2 linked regions of the Syntrophobacter fumaroxidans MPOB genome follow. The main gene of each other region encodes a partner of the protein of the gene in region 2 in a complex. Links are inferred from orthologs where the notes say so. Each region holds a gene or a part of one and is shown on either strand. Other genes may lie near its edges. The genes, in order: SFUM_RS03845 and dnaN.

Evidence for each region.
Region 1: the proteins of dnaN (region 2) and SFUM_RS03845 are in contact, whole or in part, in a solved structure (PDB 1OK7), measured with the Escherichia coli proteins. The link is inferred for Syntrophobacter fumaroxidans MPOB from one-to-one orthologs.

Annotation. Positions count from the first base shown.
Region 1 is NC_008554.1:899,203-909,312, reverse strand. The notes cover bases 3,697-6,649. They hold SFUM_RS03845 (DNA polymerase IV), read right to left. Parts: upstream 5,791-6,649; coding sequence 4,603-5,790; downstream 3,697-4,602. Other genes in these bases: ilvA (threonine ammonia-lyase), read right to left, coding at 6,419-6,649; SFUM_RS03840 (universal stress protein), read right to left, coding at 5,877-6,293; SFUM_RS03850 (M1 family metallopeptidase), read right to left, coding at 3,697-4,492. In the rest of the region: SFUM_RS03860 (bifunctional metallophosphatase/5'-nucleotidase), read left to right, coding at 1-1,496; SFUM_RS22845 (hypothetical protein), read left to right, coding at 1,483-1,728; more of SFUM_RS03850, read right to left, coding at 1,829-3,696; more of ilvA, read right to left, coding at 6,650-7,669; SFUM_RS03830 (PAS domain-containing sensor histidine kinase), read right to left, coding at 7,706-8,917; SFUM_RS03825 (hypothetical protein), read right to left, coding at 9,089-10,110. UniProt on the Escherichia coli protein: Poorly processive, error-prone DNA polymerase involved in translesion repair and untargeted mutagenesis. Copies undamaged DNA at stalled replication forks, which arise in vivo from mismatched or misaligned primer ends.
Region 2 is NC_008554.1:3,321,805-3,331,749, forward strand. Bases 2,995-5,782 are described here. They hold dnaN (DNA polymerase III subunit beta), read left to right. Parts: upstream 2,995-3,727; coding sequence 3,728-4,837; downstream 4,838-5,782. Other genes in these bases: SFUM_RS13930 (formate--tetrahydrofolate ligase), read right to left, coding at 2,995-3,002; gyrB (DNA topoisomerase (ATP-hydrolyzing) subunit B), read left to right, coding at 5,172-5,782. In the rest of the region: SFUM_RS13925 (bifunctional 5,10-methylenetetrahydrofolate dehydrogenase/5,10-methenyltetrahydrofolate cyclohydrolase), read right to left, coding at 276-1,163; more of SFUM_RS13930, read right to left, coding at 1,239-2,994; more of gyrB, read left to right, coding at 5,783-7,598; gyrA (DNA gyrase subunit A), read left to right, coding at 7,829-9,945. UniProt on the Escherichia coli protein: Confers DNA tethering and processivity to DNA polymerases and other proteins. Acts as a clamp, forming a ring around DNA (a reaction catalyzed by the clamp-loading complex) which diffuses in an ATP-independent manner freely and bidirectionally along dsDNA.

The sequences.
Region 1 (10,110 bases), 2.4 Mb from region 2 along the record:
TCCTTCTCATTCTTGTCTTGGCTCCCTTTGCCGCCGCCTCGGGCGGTCCCCCGGTCCGGGAACTGACCGTCCTGCACGTCAACGATTTTCACGGACGCCTCATGCCCTTTCTGGAAAAGAGCCTCGACTCGGCGACGGCCATCGGCGGAGCCGCCTACCTGGCGGAGATGATCCGTCGGGAGCGGGACACCGCCGGCCCGCAGAGCACCTTCTTGCTTTCAGCCGGAGATATGTTCCAGGGGATGGCAATCTCCAACGTATTCAAAGGACGCCCGGTCATAGAGTTCATGAACGCCGTCGGATTCGAAGCCATGACCGTCGGCAACCATGAATTCGACTGGGGACGGGATACCCTGAACACCCTCATCGCATCGGCCGCGTTCCCTTTTCTCGCGGCCAACGTCACCGACACCGACGGCACCCCGCTCCGGGGCACTCGGCCTTACATACTGCTGGACAAGAGCGGCGTGAAAGTCGCGGTCATCGGCATCACCACCGTCGAAACTCCATACAGCACCAACCCGACCAATGTCGCCGGCCTGGTCTTCCGCAAACCGGAAAAGGTCCTTCCCGGGCTCATCAGAAAGGTCAGGCGCCAGGGCGCAAAGCTGGTGATCGTGCTGTCCCACCAGGGCCTCGACGCGGACAAGAGACTCGCCGGTTGCGTTCGCGGAATCGACGTGATCGTGGGAGGACACAGTCACACCGCCGTCACCGTCCCGGTGAAGGTCCGCAATACGATCATCGTACAGGCCGGCTCCTATGGAATGTACCTGGGCGTACTCCATCTGAAAATCGACCCGACAACGGGAAGGGTCCTTCATGCCGCCGGTGATGACGAGCTCAGGCTGGTCAGTGCCGGGCCTGACGATCCCTACGACCGTACCGTCGCCGGTATGGTCAACCAATACGGTGAACTCATCGGCAAGGAATTCTCCGTGGTGGTCGGACGGACTTTGACGGACCTCGAACGATCGCCCGACAAGGAGTCCAACGTGGGAGACCTCATTGCGGACGCGATGCGGGAGTCGACGGGGGTTGCCGTCGCCTTCCACAACAGCGGTGGGATCAGGGCCAACATACCGAAAGGGGACATCCGCGTGGAACAGATCTACGCCGTCCTTCCCTTTGACAACGCCCTGACCGTCATGGACCTGACAGGTCGCCAGATCAGGGAAATCCTCGAATTCAGCGCCGGTTGGAGAAAAGACGTGCTCCAGGTTTCCGGCCTTCGGGTCGTCTACGATCCGTCGCGACCGGCGGGTTCGCGCGCCGTCCGGGTTACCGTAGGTGAGAGCCCGCTGGATGATCGGAAGACCTACAGGATCGTCACCAATGACTTTCTGGCAGCCGGCGGAGACCGGTTCGAAACCTTCAAGCACGGGAAAAACATCACCTTCGGGGACAATTTGCGGGATGTTCTGGTGGAGTATCTGAAGAAACATTCGCCGGTCGCTCCCGCAGTCCAGGACAGGACCACCTTTGTCAACCGCTGACGCACGCATCACCGTATACGTCGACACACGCCCGGTGACGCTCTACCGGGGAATGCAGGTCCGCCACGCCCTGATTTCCTGCGGGCAGTCCCTCTATGAAGCGGCACTCAAAGGAGCGCTTTACGCCGTAGACGAACACGGCTTCCGCCTCGGCCTCGAAGGCGCCTTGAGCGACGGCGCGCGCATCTTCCTCAGGAGAGTGGGCTCGCAATGCTCTGATTCCGGGTCTTGACCGTCGACCGGAAACACCGCTGATTCTCCCGACATCCCTGCACCGCGGTGCGGACTGCGAGTCGCATGCCGGCCTGCCTGAATAATGGGGTCCCGCAGTATCAGGCGCCTCTCAGGTAAGCTTCGGCCTGGCCATGGACGGTCGGGCTCACCCTTTCCGAAACGCTCCCGACGATGTGCTCCAGGGCGGGCACGACTTTGGCGCGCAGTTCCTGTTTGAGCTTGTGGACGTGCTGGAAGGTGTTGAGCATCCGGCTTGCCGTGGTTGCATTGACCGGCGCGACTTCCACGACGGCATCGGCCAGCCGGCGTATGCCGTGGTCCGTCCAGATTATCTTGTTGTTTGCCGCCATGGTGACGAACAACGCCCTGCACCAGGTCGGCTGGGTGATCTGAAACGAAGGCCGCCGCTTCTCCGTTTCGATCATGTCGAACACGTCGGGCCGGGTACCGCCGGATATGATTCGAAGATAATTGGCGTATCCGCTCAGATGCGTGTGCCAGGAGTGGTAGACTTCTTCAAGGAGCGGCCTGCGCTCGGGGGAGGAACTCCGGTTGAGTGCCGTGAGTGCCGCCACCCGGTCGTTTGCGGTGGTTGCGGCTCGGAAGTGGTCCACGATCAATCGATGGCTGTCGGCGGAGTCGTCCGAGACGATGAGATCCAGCAGAACGTGCTTGAGCATCCGCTCCTCTATGCCATCCCGCGGGGTCTTTCTTCTCTCGGCCGAATACGTGTCGAGACGATCGAACTCCTGCAGCAGCGTCTTCCGGTAGATCTTGTTCACGGCCAGCATCATGCGTTCCCGGGCGCACACGAGCTCCGGGTACCAGGTTGAGTAGTCGCGATCGGCCGGCTGCTCGTCGATGCGCAGAAAAAACGCTTTCACGGCCGGCGGCAACGATCGGTCGGCCAGCACCTCCCCGAATAGCGCCAGCCATTTCGGAGACACCGACGCATCCGCATTCAACAGCAGGTCGATCCTTTCCCGGTCCGTCAACTGCCGCATGGCGTCCACTCGAGCGGTGATGTTCGGATCGAGCCGCACCTGCATGGCCAGGACTTCCGGAGACGCGTTCAGCCAACGGAATGTCCCGTAGAAGGAATAGTCCCGGTTCATGGACGCGAAGGCCGGCGCCTTTTCGATCCCGTCGAGCACCAACTCGCCGGTACTTTCCTCGAGCTCGAAAACACGCGCGGTCCCCGGGACATCGCCGCCCTGGCGGTCCACCAGAGCCAGTTGGATGGGCAGGTGAAAGGGATCGAGCCCCGGAGGAGCCTGCTGTTCGAATCGAATGCGGTATTGCCGCCGCACCGGATCGTATTCCGTGTCCGCGGTGACTTTAGGATATCCGAGGGTGTAGAGCCATCCCTTCTTGAACCGTTCCAGCGATCTCCCGCACTTTTCTTCGAAGCAGGCGAAGAACTGGTCGGTGTTCGCATTGGAGTGGCGGTACCGCGAAAAATAAAGCTCCTTGCCCGCTTTGAAACACTCCGCTCCGATCACCAGCCGAAGCATGCGGATGACTTCCGCGGCCTTCACATAGGTCACGCCGTCGATCAATTCGTCCGGATTGTTGAAACCTTCCCGGACGATCCTCCCCGCGTGCCCGCCGTCTTCGATGGCCAGAGGGCCGAGCAGCGGATTCCGGATGCTCTCGATCTGCTGCAACCTTGCGTAATCCGGGTTGAACCGATCGGCCATGAACTGCCGTTCGACATCCACCGTGTAAGCCTCGTTCAGCCAGACGTCAAAGGGAGTCTCCATGGTCGTTTCGCTGCCGCACTGGTTGTGTTCGAACTCGTGCACGATCACCGCATGGGCGTACTGCAGCCCGATATCCAGGGTGTGCTCGTTGAGCAGCGCGGCGTCGGTCACGATCGTCGTGTTCCCGACGTTTTCCATGCCTCCGAAATTGGATTTGTTCATGCAGATGGTGCGGTAGGTGTCTGCGGTATATTCGTATCCCTGGGTCTTTCGTATCCACAGGACGGCTTCCTTGAGGATTTCGAGGGGGATTCGCGCCCCCTCGACGGCTCCCGGAGGCACCAGGTATTCGAGTCTCACCTTCCGTCCGGAATCATACGTGACCTCACCCGGCAGAGTATCCCAGGTGCCGGCGCACGCGATGAACAGGTACGGCGCCATGGGGATGGGATTGTCGAAGGTGATGATCTGCCGCCCGGGTTCGCCCGGCTTCGGAACCGGCCTGCCCTCGGGGTTGGTCGCCGGATCGATGTTGCCGTTGCTGATCAAGTGCGTGTACCGGGCATCGGCTTCGAGGGTCGTGGTCATCGTGCACTTGGCGCGACAGTCGTCGAAGATGGGCATGATGCGCTGAAAACCCCATTGCTGGCATTGGGAAATGTATTGCTGCGGGGCGTCCGGCGGCGTGGTGTCCTTGTATATCCCTTCCAGGATGTGATCGGACGGGCGGCACCGGGTGAAGGTCCTCAGCCGGAACCTGTCGCCGGGTTTCACGGGCCGGGGAAGGCGGACCCGCAGCTTGTTTCGATCCTTCTCGTATTCATATCCCAGCGGAATGGCGGCGCCCCGTTCCGAATCGGGCAACCATTGGACCTCGAGAATCTCGAGATCCGCCGCATCGAGCTCCAGTTGCGAGCATTCGGTTCTGGCGGTCATGTCCAGCACGTTGCGGGCTTCCACCGTGTCGCCCGTAAAATTCAGATAGATGGTCAGATGGTGAAGATCGACCGGAAGCTCTCCAAAATCCTCGCGCCTGTACTTGAACCTGCGGTCCGTCAACTCACGTTCCTCCTGTTGCGATTGCCTTCAAATCGGATCGAACGCGAACGCCCTCATGAACGTCGAGTCCGCATGCCGTCCCGAGACCGGGAAAATCCGGGCTCCCGCCCTCAAGGGTCTCCCTCCTCATCCGCCGGGCTCTCGAACCCGAGGACCCTTCCCCTCCTCAGCGCCCCGTGGCCGAAGCGTTCGTGGATTCGATCCATTGCCCGATCCAGCTTCCTCTGCCGCACGAGCATGGAGTCCGAAAACACCGGCTTCTGCTCGGGCATCGCGGAGAGGTTGGACACCCCCACGCCCACGAGCCTGACCTTGCGATTGAGCTTGAGCGCCCGGAGCAGGCGCGAAGCAGTGCCGAAAATCAACTGGGTGCAATCGGTGGCTTCGCGCAGCGTATGACTCCTGGTGATGGAGCTGAAATCCGCGAATTTCACCTTGAGGGTCACGGTCCTGCCCCGGAACGACTCCCGGCGCAGTTCCTTGCCCACCTCTTCCGACTGCACAAACAGCCATTTCTCCAGGGTTTCCACATCGTCGACGTCTTCGGGGAACGTGTCTTCCGCGCTGCACGATTTCGCCTGCGAGTAAGCAATGACGGGAGCGGGATCAACCCCCCGCGCCCTTTCATGGAGCTTCACCCCCCAGGCGCCCAGCCGCTTCACCCAAAACGACGCGGGAAACCTCAGTACATCCCCTATGGCGCGAACGCCGAGACTTCTCAACGCTTCGGAAGTCTTCTTCCCGATTCCCGGAATCCTTTCGACGGGCAGCGGGGCAAGAAATGCCTCTACCCGGTCGTCTTCCACGATGGTCAACCCGTCGGGCTTGTGGATGTCGGATGCGATTTTGGCAACGAACTTGCCCGGCGCGATTCCAACGGAGCAGGTCACCCGTGTCGCCGCGCGGATTTGACTCTTCACCCGGCGGCCCAGCGACTCGGGCGAACCGTGAAGCGCTTCGGTGCCGGTGATGTCCACGAACGCCTCATCGATGGAAATCTGCTCCACAAGGGGAGAAATACCGCAGAGGATGTCCATCACCACTTTTGAGACTTCCTTGTATCTGCCCATGCGCACGGGCAGGAATATCCCCCCCGGGCACAGTCGCTTCGCCTGAAACACGGGCATGGCCGAATGGACGCCGAACCTGCGGGCTTCATACGATGCCGCGGACACCACTCCCCGTCTCGCCCCCCCGACAATCACGGGTTTTCCCTTAAACTCGGGTCGATCCGCCTGTTCCACCGAGGCATAGAACGCATCCATGTCCACGTGCATGATGCGGCGCGCCACGTTCACGCTCCAATCCTGCCGTTCCCCCTCTTTCGCGCGGCGGCGTCCCGCCGCGACCCCTTCCGCGCGAAAAGACGAAAATTCCCGCTGGCTCATTTCACCAGCAACACCGGGCACTGGGACAGGATGCCGACCTTGTAGCTGATGGTGCCCCATCCCTGCACGGCGTTGTCCACGTCCACCCGGTGCGAGCTCAAAACGATCAGGTCGATCTCCTTTTCGGCGGCAAATCGAATGATTTCCCTGACTCGTTTCCCGTATATGATTTCCTTGGCGATCGCCGGCCCATTCACACGGAAATCCTCGATGATCTCGTTCATCTTCTTTTCCGCCGCTTTTCCCAGCTTGCTGTAAAAACCGCTGAAATCCTCCTCGGTGTCTTCGATCGTCTCTATGACGTGCAGGAGGGTGATCGAAGCTCCGTCGTGCACGGCGATCTTGAGCGCGATATTCAGCGCCTTGAGGGTTCTTTCCGTTAAGTCCGTCGGAACGAGGATACGCTTGAACATCTTGAGACCTCCAGGATCAACCCTGTTCGGGTACGGGCTCGTGCGGCCGGTGAGCGCCCGTGCATCGCCGGGAAGCTCGTCGGCCGCCGGGCAGGAAGGGGCCCTTGCCGCTCCCCGGCTCGGGCTCAGCGGCAGCTCTCGACGAAGGGCTGCCACTCGATTCGGTATCCCCCCGCTCTTAGCTGTACGCCGATTTCCTCGCTGTGTTCCGGGCCTCGCGTTTCCAATTCGAGCTCGACCATGCTCATCGAGACCGGAAGATCCCTGGCTCCCCGATTGTGATAAATGTGCAGGACGTTGGCTCTCGCCCTGGCGATAACCCCCAGCAGACCCGCGAGCGAACCGGGGATGTCGTCGAGGCAAACCGAAACGCGCATGATTCTGCCGTTTCGGAACAATCCCTTGCGGAGCACCCTCCCGAGCAGAGGACTGTCCATGTTGCCGCCGCTGATGACCAGCACCACCGTGCCTCCCTTCGGAACCTCGAAGGAGCACGACATCAGCGCCGCCAGCGGAACGGCTCCCGCGCCTTCCGCCAGCAGTTTCTTGCGTTCGAGGAGCATCAGGACGGCGGCGGCGATCGCGTCTTCTTCCACGAGCACGATTTCGTCCACCATTTCCTTCATGACGGCAAAAGGCAGCGCGCCCACCTGCTTGACCGTGATGCCGTCGGCCAGCGATTTCTGCGCTTCCACGGAAACAACGCGCCCCGACTCCAAGGACCGGCAGGCGGATGGGCACGCCTGCGCCTGTACCCCGACGATCCGGGTCTCCGGTCGAACGGACCGGCAGGCGACTGCGATGCCGCCGATCAACCCGCCTCCGCCCACCGGGACGACGACCAGGTCCGGTTCCGGCAATTCTTCGAGAATCTCCAGCCCGATGGTCCCCTGCCCCGCCATGACGTCGGGGTCATCGAAAGGATGGATCAGGGTTTTCCCCCGTTCCACCAATTGTCCCGCTTTTCGAATGGCGTCGCTCAGGCTCTGTCCCTCGATGATCACCTCAGCGCCGTAATTGCGGGTCGCCTCCTGCTTGGAAATGGACGCCCACTCCGGCATGATCACCGTCGACGGCAGCTTTGCCCGGGAAGCGGCCAGCGCGACTCCCTGGGCGTGATTCCCGGCCGACGCGGCCACAACCCCGTCGGGGCCGATCCTGTGCAGGTTGGACATTATCTTCCAGGTGGCGCCCCGGAGCTTGAAGGACCCCGTTTCCTGCAGATTCTCGAGCTTGAGGTAGACCTTCGCTCCGCACAAGCGACTGAAGGTGGACGAATAGACGAGCGGGGTGCGCAGAACCCTGCCCTTGAGGGCTTCCGCGGCCTTGCGGATCACACTCGGCAATATGGGCGCATTCCGGCTCGTGGTTTCCATTTTTTTCGTCTCTCCCCTTCGATGCACGGGCGCGGATCAGAGCGGTTCCTTGGCGATGGTGAGCACGAAATCGGAACCGTCGGGCCTGGCTTCATACCAGATGTCGCCGCCATGCTTGCGAATGATCTCCTTGATCAGGTACAACCCCAAACCGACCCCGTCGGCAGGTCTTGCGCTTTCGATCCTCCCGAATTTGGTGAACAGTTTTCCACGGTGTTCTTCGGGGATCGGAGTTCCGCTGTTGTAAACGTTCAACCTGTAGAACTCGCCGTGGTCTTCGAATCCGAAAGCGATCCGGCACCCTCTCCCGCCGTATTTTATGGCGTTCTTGAAAAGATTGCGGAAAACGGTCTTGAGCCACATCTTGTTGACGTTCACCAGAATGGATCCGGCGGGAATCGCGCCGAGGCGGTTGTCGATAAGGATTTCCTGCGTCTGGATTTCGTTGGACAATTCGTCGAGAACCGGGTCGATGATGGCCTGCCGGAGATCCAGCATCTCCCGTTCGATCTTGAGCGTGTTGTCCACGGAGTGAGCCTTTCCCAGGCAGTCCTCGGCGATCCCGATCAACTGCGCCACCCTCGTCAGGAGATCGTGAATGGTGTTGGCCACGCTCTGGTCCATTCCCCCGTAAGAACCTCGCTCCAGGAGCTTGAGCGTCGCGGCCATCGAAACCAGGGGGCCGCGGATGTCGTGAGAAACGACCATCAGCATGTGAAGAATGTGCTCGTTGAGCTTGCGGATCCGATCCTCGGAATCGATCAACTCCTGGTTCTGGCGGCAGGATTCGGCCAAGGCCCGGACCCACCTGCGCCTCTCGGTGATATCCTGAAGAATCCCCTCACAGATGATGGACCCGTCCTGGGCAAACTGCAGGCATGCCGTGACGCTGCCCAGGAACAGGCTGCCGTCCTTGCGCCGCATGTTGACTTCCCGGGCCTTGACGAAGCCGTCCGTTTCGATCTGCCTTTGTATGAGGACACCTTCTTCCGGATCCGAAAAAAGGCGCGCAACGGAAGGCAGAGCGAGCATCTCCTCCCTGCCTCCGTAGCCGAAGAGCAGCACGCCCGCCTGGTTCACGTCCAACAGTTGCCCGGACCGCCCGGTACTGAACATCATGTCGCGGGAAGTATCGAAGGGACGCCTGTATTCCAGTTCGAACGCCTGCAGGACTTCCCGCATCCGGGCTTCATCGCCGGCACGATCCGCCGTCTGCCCGGACGCGTTGCGATGGTTCAAGTCCTTCATGCCGCATCGCTCCTTCCATATTCACCGATTCCGGTATTGAGCGGAAGCACCGAAATCCGCCACCCAGAGACATCCGCGAACCCGCCGCCCCCGCAGACTCGGGCGGCACCCGGTGCGCCCCCGATGCACGCACGCGGACCACACCCCGCAGAGGGGAACACGCCAAGTGCTTCAATCCGATAAGACCGAACCCTCAGGAAGAGCGGAACACGAATCGAACGCGGGAATCTCGCAACGCCCCCCCGCGATTCCTTTCTCGACATTGTTTCCGTACCGTAGAGACTGAATCATCCGGTTCGCCTTCTCCTCCATCTCCGGAATGATCTCCACCAGGACTTTCAGGGACTGGAGGCTCTTTCTGATCTGCAGTCTCCGGGCCACCGGCAGTGCGGGATTCTCCAGGAACCTCAGGAGATCGTCCAGGACGCGGAGTCGATCCGCGGTGAAGTCGACGTAAGAGAGCCGAACCCATTCCTCCACAAGACTCCGGGGGATGTGACCGATTCTCCCCGCCAGGTCGGGGTCCTGCCCCAGCGCCAGCGAGCGCTTCAATTTTTCGAGCAGCCCCGATATCTCCATTTGTTCCCGCTCCCAAACCGATGAACCCTCCATGAGTTTACGCCATTTGGGCCAAATCCGGTTCATCAGCCATGATTGTTCCTGAGCGGGCAACAGGCTTTGAAGGGCTAGTTCCTCCTGGGCCGCCAGCAATGCTTCGCATTGCCGCGTCAGCGCGCCTCCGGCATCCCGAAGGGGCAGCTTGGAGCGAATCAGTCGGCTGAGACGATCAAGCAGCGCCTGCTTCCATTCCAGGTCAGGGAACGCCTTGCGCAACTCCTCTTCCCACGCCTGCCGGATCATGCCGATCTGTGCATTGACGACGCTGAAGACGAAGCCGAACTTGATCATGGTGTTGCGCAGCTCGTGAGCCAGTTCCTGGCAGCTTTCCAGCCGTTGACGGGCGAAATCCTTCTGAGCGGTGAGCAGGTCTTCGTGGAGGTACAGGGACAGCAGCTCCGTTCCCAGGCTCCGGGAGAGCTCTCGGATGATCTTCGTCGAACGGTCGTCGCGCCGGATCGTGAATGGCCTGAAATGAATCTTGATCACCGCTGCAACCACGAACTCGGTGTCCTGCCAGATGCGTTTGCCCTGAAAATCCAGCGGATATTCAAGGCACGCCGTATCGGCGCCGT
Region 2 (9,945 bases):
CCTTGAACGCGGGTGCGTATCAAAGGCGCCCCGGCAGCCGGCAATGCACCCGGGAAGGAAAAAGGATGGGGCGGGATCGAGGTGCCGGGCAGTCGTCCGGTCATACCGATTGGCTTTGAAGGTCGCGGACTGAGGGTCGGCGGAAAATGAAACGGGCGAGGATAGACCCCGCCCGTTGTGAGACTCGAGGAATCACAGGGCAGGACGTCGTGCTCGCCCGCCCTGTGTTGCGGTCTTGAGCGCCAGCCGGCAGAGGAACCGCCCGGGGCCGGCTTTCATGCGATCTTGTTGTGCACTTTGCAGGCTCTCACGGTGTTCTTCATGAGCATCGTGATGGTCATGGGACCCACGCCTCCCGGAACGGGAGTGATGGCACTGGCCACTTCGACCGCTTCGTCGAAGGCCACATCCCCTTTGAGGATGCGCTTCCCGTCTGCGGTCTTTCCGACTTCGTTCACGCCTACGTCGATGACCACCGCTCCCGGCTTGATCATATTCCCCTTGACGTATTCCGCGACTCCCGCCGCGACAATCAGTATGTCGGCCCGCCGGGTGTGGGAAGCAACATCCTTGGTCCGGGTATGGCATACGGTGATCGTTGCGTTGGCGCCGTTGGCTTTCTGCACGAGCATCATGGCGATGGGCTTGCCCACGATGTTCGAACGCCCCACGATGGTGACCTCGGCCCCTGAGACCTGCGTCCCGGAGCGCACCAGCAGCTCCTGGATGCCGGCGGGGGTACAGGGAAGATAGTCCGGTTCTCCGATCATCAGCTTTCCGACGTTGACGGGATGAAACGCATCCACGTCCTTGCTCGGGTCAATGGACAGAAGGATCCTGTTTTCATTGATGTGCTTCGGCAAGGGCAACTGCACAAGAATCCCGTGGATGCTGGGATCCTTGTTGTATTTGTCGATCAGATCGAGCAGCCTGTTTTCCTCCAGATCCGCAGGCTGGTTGTCCTGAACCGAGTGGAACCCGAGCTCGTGGGCCGTATTCTGCTTGGCCCGAACATAGCTCTGAGACGCGGGATTCTCACCCACCAGAATGGTCACAAGGCCCGGAACGACTCCGTGCTTGGACTGGAGCTGTTCGACTTCGGTCTTCAGTTCCGCCCGGATCTCCTTGGCGACTTCCGCTCCTTTGAGCAGTTTGGCAGCCATCTGAATACTCCTTCCAATGGAAAGTCCTTCTTGACGACGTGTTCCAGCGGTTGCCGCGCAACCCGCCAGAGTGTGCTAGAACAACCCCTTCACCTTGCCCGTATTGACATCCACGTCGATGCGGCGAAAAGCGGGGTTCGAGGACGTCCCGGGCATCAGGCTGATGGTCCCGGCGCAGGGGCACAGAAATTTGGCTCCCGAATAGATCAGAACGTCGCGGATGGGAAGCACCCAACCCTTGGGAACGCCTTTCACGCTCGGATCGTGAGTAAGGCTCAGATGGGTCTTGACCATCATGGTTGCATAGTCGTCGTACTTGGGATCGTTTTCCAGCATTTTCGCCTTGGCTTCCGCATCGGGAGTCCAGGACACCCCGTCGGCCCCGTAGACTTCCCTGGCGACGGTGCTGACCCTGTCCCTGAGCTTCATTTCAAGCGGGTACAGGAACTTGAACTGACTCTCCTGCTTGCAGGCATCAATAACGGCGTCGGCGAATTCCAACGCGCCCTCGCCGCCCTTGGCCCAATGCTCGGAGAGGGCGCAACGGGCACCCGCGGCCTCGGCATGCTTGCGCACCAGTGCGATCTCGTCCTTGGTATCCGTGTGAAACGCATTGATGCACACCACCGGGTTCATGCCGGACTTGCGGATGGTGTTGATGTGGTGAACCATGTTCACGATGCCCTTCTCAAGTAACTTCAGGTTTTCCTTGGTGTATTCTTCCGGCATAGCCAGACCCGCCACGACCTTCGGACCGCCGCCGTGCATCTTGAGCGCGCGAATCGTCGTCGTGAGGACGGAAACATGGGGCTTGAGGCCGCTGTAGCGGCACTTCACGTTCCAGAACTTTTCGAACCCGATGTCCGCCGCAAAGCCGCTCTCCGTAACGTGGTAATCGAACATCTTCAGGCCGATGCGATCGGCGATGATGGACGACTGCCCGACCGCGATATTCGCGAAAGGACCGGCATGAACCATGCACGGCTGGTATTCCGCAGTGCACATCAGCGTCGGATTGATGGTGTTGCGCATGAAAGCGGTCATGGCCCCGCCGACCTCGAGGTCTCCGGTGGTCACAGGATTTCCGCGCCTGTCGAACGCTACGGTGATCTCATTGAGCCGTTTTCTCAGGTCGGGAAGGTCCTTCACAATGGACAGAATGGCCATCAGTTCCGAACTGACCGCGATCCCGAATTTCGACTGCATCATGTAGCCGTCCTGCCGGCCGCCTATGCCGATGATGATGTTGCGCAAAGCCTGCGCGCAGAAGTCCATGATCCAGCCCATTTCCACGCGGGTGGGATCGATGTGGAGCCGGCGCATCTTGGTCAGGCGATCGAGTTGCTCGTCAGTGTAGTTCCGCTCATGCTGCATGCGGGCTGTGAGAGCCACCATCGCAAGATTGTGCGCGTTCATGATGTCGTTGATGTCCCCGGTCAGCCCCATGGAAAATTCGGTCATCGGGATGAGCAACGCGTTGCCGCCTCCGGCCGCCGTTCCCTTGATGTTCATAGTCGGCCCGCCCGACGGCTGCCTGAGACAACCGCCGACATTCACGCCCCGCTTGCCGAGCCCTTCCATCAGGCCCACGGAAGTCGTGCTCTTCCCTTCCCCAAGCGGGGTAGGCGTGATGGCCGTCACTTCGATGTACTTCCCGTCCGGTTTGTCTTTCAGGCGGTTCATGATTTTGAGGAAATCCAGCTTACAAAGTCTCCCCATGGGAAGAATTTCCTCCTTGAGCAGACCCAGCTTCTCCTGCCACTGCCAGGGAGAAGGCATGTCCTTCTCAGCCTCTTCGGAAATCTGCCAATCCATCATCTTTGTTGCGTCGTACGGCATGTTAGGCCTCCGGTTCGTTGTTGACCCAATGGACAAAATGATCTTTCCCTCTATCCTCAAAAAAACCAGAATTATCCAGGCATCAAATGGATCTCACCCACTCCAGCCGAAGCACTGGACATTTACTTTGGTGCCCAAAGGACAGTTGCACGTAAGAGGAATGAAGCCAGAGAGAAAATCCGGGGAAAACACGCAATCAGGGTTGGGCCGGATGAATCAACCTTCCAGGAATACTGGCTCGTATTCATAGCAGAACGAAGTAGCATGCTGCAACCATGCTAAGGGTAAAGTGCGTCCTCGGTTCTGTCAAGCGGAAAGTCTTGCGCCCACGACTTTCACCCCTCAGCTGAGGCACTGCACCCCATGGTTCGAATTCCCCCCCGTCGCACGCGACACAACGCACAGATTTCCGAAAAAACAGACCCTGACGGGTTGCGAGCTTTCCGATGCCTCCGTGGGTTCTCATCGGTCGGATGAATCGATTTTCCAGATCCTGTCCATTCCATGTCGATTCGCTGTCGGAACGATGTTAAAGAAATGTTCAAATCCACGGGAGGACTCCGCCAGCTGTTGGAAAAACGATATCCGGTCGAGTCCATGTCTACATAAAAATATAATAAAAACAGTAATTTGATAAAGATTTTGACATTTCAACAGGCCCTTATTAAGATGATTGGATCATTCGAACGGAGAAAAAAATCAAATACACAAGCGAGGGAAACGCAATGAAAGTCCGGCTGGAAAAAGGCAACCTCATCCAAATCCTGCAGAAGGTTCAGAATATCACGGATAAGAAATCGAGTATGCCTGTTTTGTCCAACGTTCTGATCAGCTCCTCGGAACAACAAACGGTCGAATTTTCCGCGACGGACCTCGAATTGAGCCTTTGGACCCAGACCGGTGGACAGGTGGAGACACCGGGCAGCTCGACGGTTTCCGCCCGCAAATTGTTCGAGATCGTTCGGGAGCTTCCCCAACCGGAAGTGTTGCTGGAAGGCCTCCCGAACAACAAGATGCAGATTTTGTCCGGACGCGCGCGGTTTGAGCTGTCGACCATTCCTGGCGAAGACTTTCCTCAGCTCAACTTTTACCGGGAAACCGAGTTGGTGAAGGTCGATGCGGCTGCGCTAAAGCGCGCGCTGACCAAGACTTTGCACAGTGTCCCCGCGGATGAGGATTCCTTCAGCATTGCGGGGACTTTTCTTCATGCCGTCAATGAGGATTCGTATCGGTTCGTGTCCTCCGACGGACATCGACTCTCGTACTGCGAAGTGCCGAAGGAAGCCTTTGGGACGCTGGATATTCGAGAGGGGTTGATCATCCCGAGAAAAGGGGTCCAGGAGATACTTCGGATGCTGGAGAAGGAGGAAGAGGTCGTCCTGGGGGTGCACGAGAAGTATGTCGTGCTCAGGACGCCGTCGACGTTTCTCAGCGTGCAGCTCCTCGATGCCGAATTTCCGGAATACAAGACGATTATTCCCGAGGAGAGGCCTTTCTTCATTATGCTGGACCTGGAGCAATTTTTTTCCGCTTTGAAACGGTCCTCGATTCTGAGCAACAACGTCTGGCGTCACGTGCGGTTCATATTGACCAAGGGCGTGCTGGAACTGGAAGCGGGAAACCCCGAGCTCGGGAATGCAAATGAAACGCTGGATGTGGAGTATGAGGGTGAAGACTTCAGCGTGGCGTTCAACATCCGGTATCTGCTGGAAACGATCCAGGCTCTTGATAGTCCTCGAGTGAGATTCGAGTGGGTGGATCAGTTTCACGGCGGAGTTTTCGTTGGGTCTGAGGACCCTGGGTTTTTGAGCCTGGTCATGCCGATGGTGGTTTGATTCGCGCCTGCCGCGGGTTTTTGGTCAGGAGCGTTTCACGCACAGAGTCGGTGTCAATGAGCAATGAAGAATGCGTGCCTGTGGTCGTTGGCAGGCCCGCTGTCGTCCATATGCCTACCGAAGTGTCCCAACAGTGGCGCCGTGCTGCTTGGCGGCGTTCTCCCGCCGGGATCGGGGATTCGCCCGAAATGAATTGAAAAAATGTGTGTTAAGAGGTATAAATATTTGTTTGGTAGAAGGCAAATCGGCTGTCTTCCGGCTGGGCAACGCGTATCGTTCTCCCGTGATGGAGAGCTTATGATTTCGCATAGTTAATCCACCAAGAGGTCTTATTATGTCGGAAATAAGTGCAATCGAGAGAAACTCCCATGACGAGTATACTGCACAGCAGATAACGGTGCTGGAAGGGCTCAGCGCGGTTCGCAAACGCCCGTCCATGTATATTGGGAATGTTTCAACCGAGGGCCTGCACCACTTGGTCTACGAGGTGGTCGACAACAGCATTGACGAAGCGTTGGTGGGTCACTGCGATTCCATCAAGATTCAGATCCACCTCGATGGTTCCGTCACGGTGGATGATAACGGCCGGGGAATTCCGGTCGATACTCACGAAAAGGAAAACCTGCCCGCCGTCCAGGTGGTCATGACCATGCTCCACGCGGGGGGTAAATTCGACGATGCGTCTTACAAGGTTTCGGGGGGGCTTCACGGTGTCGGCGTGTCCGTGGTGAATGCACTCAGTGAATACCTGGAAGTCGAAATCAGGCGCGAGGGCAAGGTGTATTACCAGCGGTACGAGCGAGGGGAAGCCAAGACTCCGCTGATCGTGAAGGGAGAGACGCAGCGCCGCGGAACAAGGGTCACTTTCAAACCGGACACGGAGATCTTCACGGATACGGAAATCAGCTTTGACATCCTGGCCCAGAGACTGAGGGAACTGGCGTTTCTGAACCGGGGCGTCTCCATTGAGCTCTCCGACGAGCGGATTCCCAAAGACCGTCAGTACTGCTACGAAGGAGGACTGGTGTCCTTCGTGGAGTATCTCAACAAGAACAAGGAACCTCTTTATCCGGAGGTGATTTATGTCGGCGGCGAAAAACAGGGCGTGAGCATTGATATCGCCATTCAATACAACCAGACGTACAACGAAAAAATTTTTACCTTCGCCAACAACATCAACACGAAAGAAGGTGGAACGCACCTTGTCGGGTTCAAGACCGGGCTGACGCGTTCCATCAAGCAATACGCCACGCAGAACAAGATGGCGAAGGCGGACTTGGACAAGATGATCGGCGACGACGTGCGGGAGGGACTCACCGCCATTGTCAGCGTCAAGCTTTCGCAGCCTCAGTTCGAGGGCCAGACGAAGACCAAGCTGGGCAACAGCGACGTGAAAGGCCTGGTGGAAAACCTCGTTTACGAGAAATTGTCGATTTTCTTCGAAGAGAATCCGAAGGTGATTCGGACGATCCTCGACAAGGTGCTGGAAGCGGCGAGAGCCCGCGAGGCGGCGCGCAAGGCGAAGGAACTCACACGGCGTAAAGGTGTGCTGAGCGACCACTCCCTGCCGGGAAAGCTTGCCGACTGCCAGGAACGGGATCCGTCACGGAGCGAGATATTCATTGTGGAGGGGGATTCGGCCGGCGGCTCCGCCAAACAGGGGCGTGACCGACGTTTTCAGGCGATCCTGCCGCTCCGGGGCAAAATCCTCAACGTGGAAAAATCCCGATTCGACAAGATGGTGGAAAACCAGGAGATCCGCACGATGATCTCCGCGCTCGGGACCGGAATCGGCAAGGATGAGTACAACCCGGAGAAACTGCGGTATCACAAGACCATCATCATGACCGATGCGGATGTGGACGGCGCTCATATCCGGACCTTGCTCCTCACCTTCTTCTTCCGCATGATGCCGGAACTCATTGAGCGCGGACACCTGTTCATCGCTCAGCCGCCGCTCTATCGGTTGGCGGTGGGCAAGCAGGAATTCTACATGAAGGACGACGAGAGCCTGGATGCCTACCTGCTGTCGAGGGCGGCGGACAAAAAGCAGGTGTTTCTGGCCGGGAGCGCAAAACCGCTTCCTCCGGAGCAACTCATTCAGCTTATGCGTGCCTACTCCCGATACAAAGACTGGCTGGAAAGGCAGAGCCAGAAAGGGGTGCCGCGTGACGTGATCGAACACGTGATCCGGATTTACAGTATACGAAAGCTGTCTCCAGCGGAGCACGAGGAGAACATCGGCGTGCTGAGGACGGAGCTGGAAAAGGCCGGGTTCGAGATCGTTTCCATCGAGGACGAAGAGGAACACCAGGGATACGACCTGGAGATCCGCAGGCCGGGAGTGGCCAACGGAGGAACCGGGGTCCGACTGGGGTACGCGTTTCTGCAATCCATCGAGTTCAAGAAGCTCCTGGAACTCTATAACAATCACCTCGAAATCTTCAATCAAACCCCGTACGCGGTCAAAGACGGACAGGGGGAGGCCCGGTTCGATCATCCCGGGGACTTGTTCAGGTTCTTGACGGAAGAAGCGAGGAAAGGCACGAATATCCAGCGTTACAAGGGTCTGGGCGAGATGAATCCCGAGCAGCTCTGGGAGACGACCATGAACCCGGAGAAGAGGACTCTGCTCCAGGTGAGAGTAGAGGACCAGTACCTGGCCGACGAGCTGTTCACTACCTTGATGGGGGACCGCGTAGAGCCGCGCCGGGACTTTATCCAGTTCAATGCGCTGGACTTCAGGGAACTGGATATTTGATGCCGTGCAAGCGGGGTTTTGCCCGCTGGTCGATACGATCGGTCGAAACGGTACCGGTCGGTCGGGGTTCGCTCGAAGCGTGCGGTTCTGAGCACTGTTTTCCGGGCGGGCCCGGTCGAGTGCGCAGGAAACGCCGGGCAGGGTGCGGCCGTGCGGCCGCATGACGGGCATAAGCCGTGACCTGCTTTCGGATGAGTAAAATGCAGTTACCCACGTTGTGAGACGGTCGGATGGATTTGAAAACAATAAACATAGAAGACGAAATCAAGCTTTCGTATCTCGACTATGCGATGAGCGTCATCATCGGGAGGGCCATCCCGGACGTCCGGGACGGCCTCAAACCGGTTCACCGGCGCATCTTTTACGCCATGCACGAGTTGAGAAACGACTTCAACAAACCATATAAGAAATCGGCCCGCATCGTGGGTGACGTCATCGGTAAGTACCACCCCCACGGCGACTCGGCCGTCTATGACGCCCTGGTCCGCATGGCCCAGGATTTTTCCATGCGCTACCAGCTCGTGGACGGCCAGGGAAACTTCGGATCGGTGGACGGCGATCCGCCCGCGGCGATGCGGTATACCGAAGTGCGCATGAACCGGATCGGCCATGAGTTCATGCGCGACATAGAAAAGGAAACGATTCCTTTTCAGCCCAACTACGACAATACGATTCTGGAACCGGTGGTCCTGCCGGCCCGCATCCCAAATCTGCTGCTCAACGGCTCGTCCGGGATCGCCGTGGGGATGGCCACCAACATTCCTCCCCACAACCTGAGAGAGCTGTGCGCCGGCCTCCTGGCCATGCTCGACGACCCCGACATCACGGTGCGGGACCTCATGCGTTACATTCCCGGTCCCGACTTTCCCACGGCCGGATTCATCTGCGGTTGCGTCGGGATCAAGGACGCCTACGAAACGGGGCGCGGCACGATCAAGATGAGAGCGCGCGTGGAAGTGGAAGAATCGGGCAGGCGAAACCACCTCATCATCACCGAGCTTCCCTACCAGGTGAACAAGGCCCGCCTTTTGGAGAGGATCGCCGAGCTTGTCAAGCAGAAGAAGATCGAGGGCATCCAGGACATCCGGGACGAATCCGACCGGGAAGGCATGCGCGTGGTTCTCACCCTGCGCCAGGGCGACGAGCCTCGAGTCATCGAGAACCAGCTCTACAAGCATACCGCCCTTGAGTCGAGCTTCGGGGTCATCATGCTCGCGGTGGTGGACAACAAGCCGGAGGTCTTGAACCTCAAGGGGGTTTTGAACAATTTTCTCGACTTCAGGCGCCTGGTGATCATCCGACGCACCCAGTATGAGCTCGCACAGGCCGAGAAGCGGGCGCATATCTTGGAGGGGCTGAAACGCGCGCTCGACCACCTGGACGAGGTCATCAGCCTGATCCGGGCCGCCAAGACGCCGCCCGAGGCGAAGCAGGGGCTCATGGAGCGGTTCGAGTTCAGCGACGTCCAGGCCCAGGCCATATTGGAAATGCGGCTGCAGCGCCTGACCGGGCTCGAGCGGGAAAAGATCATCGAGGAATACCAGGAGATCATCAAGGAAATCGAGCGACTGCGGCAGATCCTGTCGTCAGCGGCCCTGGTTGACCAGGTCATCCGCGAGGAAATCAAGGAGCTGACGGATCAATACGGGGACCTGCGCAAGACGGAGATTCTTGCGGAAGCCGGGGAACTGTGCATTGAGGACCTCATCGCCGCCGAAGAGATGGTCGTCACCATATCCCGGGCGGGATACATCAAGCGCACCCCCTTGTCCGTGTATCGCAGCCAGAGGCGGGGCGGGAAGGGCCGGACCGGCATGAGCACCAGGGAAGAGGACCTGGTCACTTCCCTTTTCACCGCTTCCACTCACGACTATCTGCTCGTCTTCACCAACCGGGGTCAGGTCTACTGGCTCAAAGTTTACGAAATCCCCGAAGTCGGGCCGTCGGCGCTCGGCAAGGCCATCGTGAACCTCCTGCCCGTTCAGAAGGACGAACGCATCCAGACCGTTCTTCCGGTCAAGGAATTCAAGGAAGGTTTTTTTGCCGTCATGGCCACCCGGAACGGCGTCATCAAGAAGACCGACCTTTCGGCCTATTCCAACCCGCGATCCACCGGGATCAGGGCTATCGTCCTGGACGATGACGACGAGTTGATTTCGGTGTGCGTCACGGACGGGAGCCACGACCTGTTCCTGATGAGCAGGGCGGGGAAATCGATCCGGGTAAACGAGCGGGAATTCCGCCCGCTGGGAAGGGTGAGCCGGGGTGTGCGCGGGATGAAACTGGACGGCAGCCGGATGGTGGGAATGGATGTCATCGAGGAGGGGAAGGCCATCCTGGTGATCAC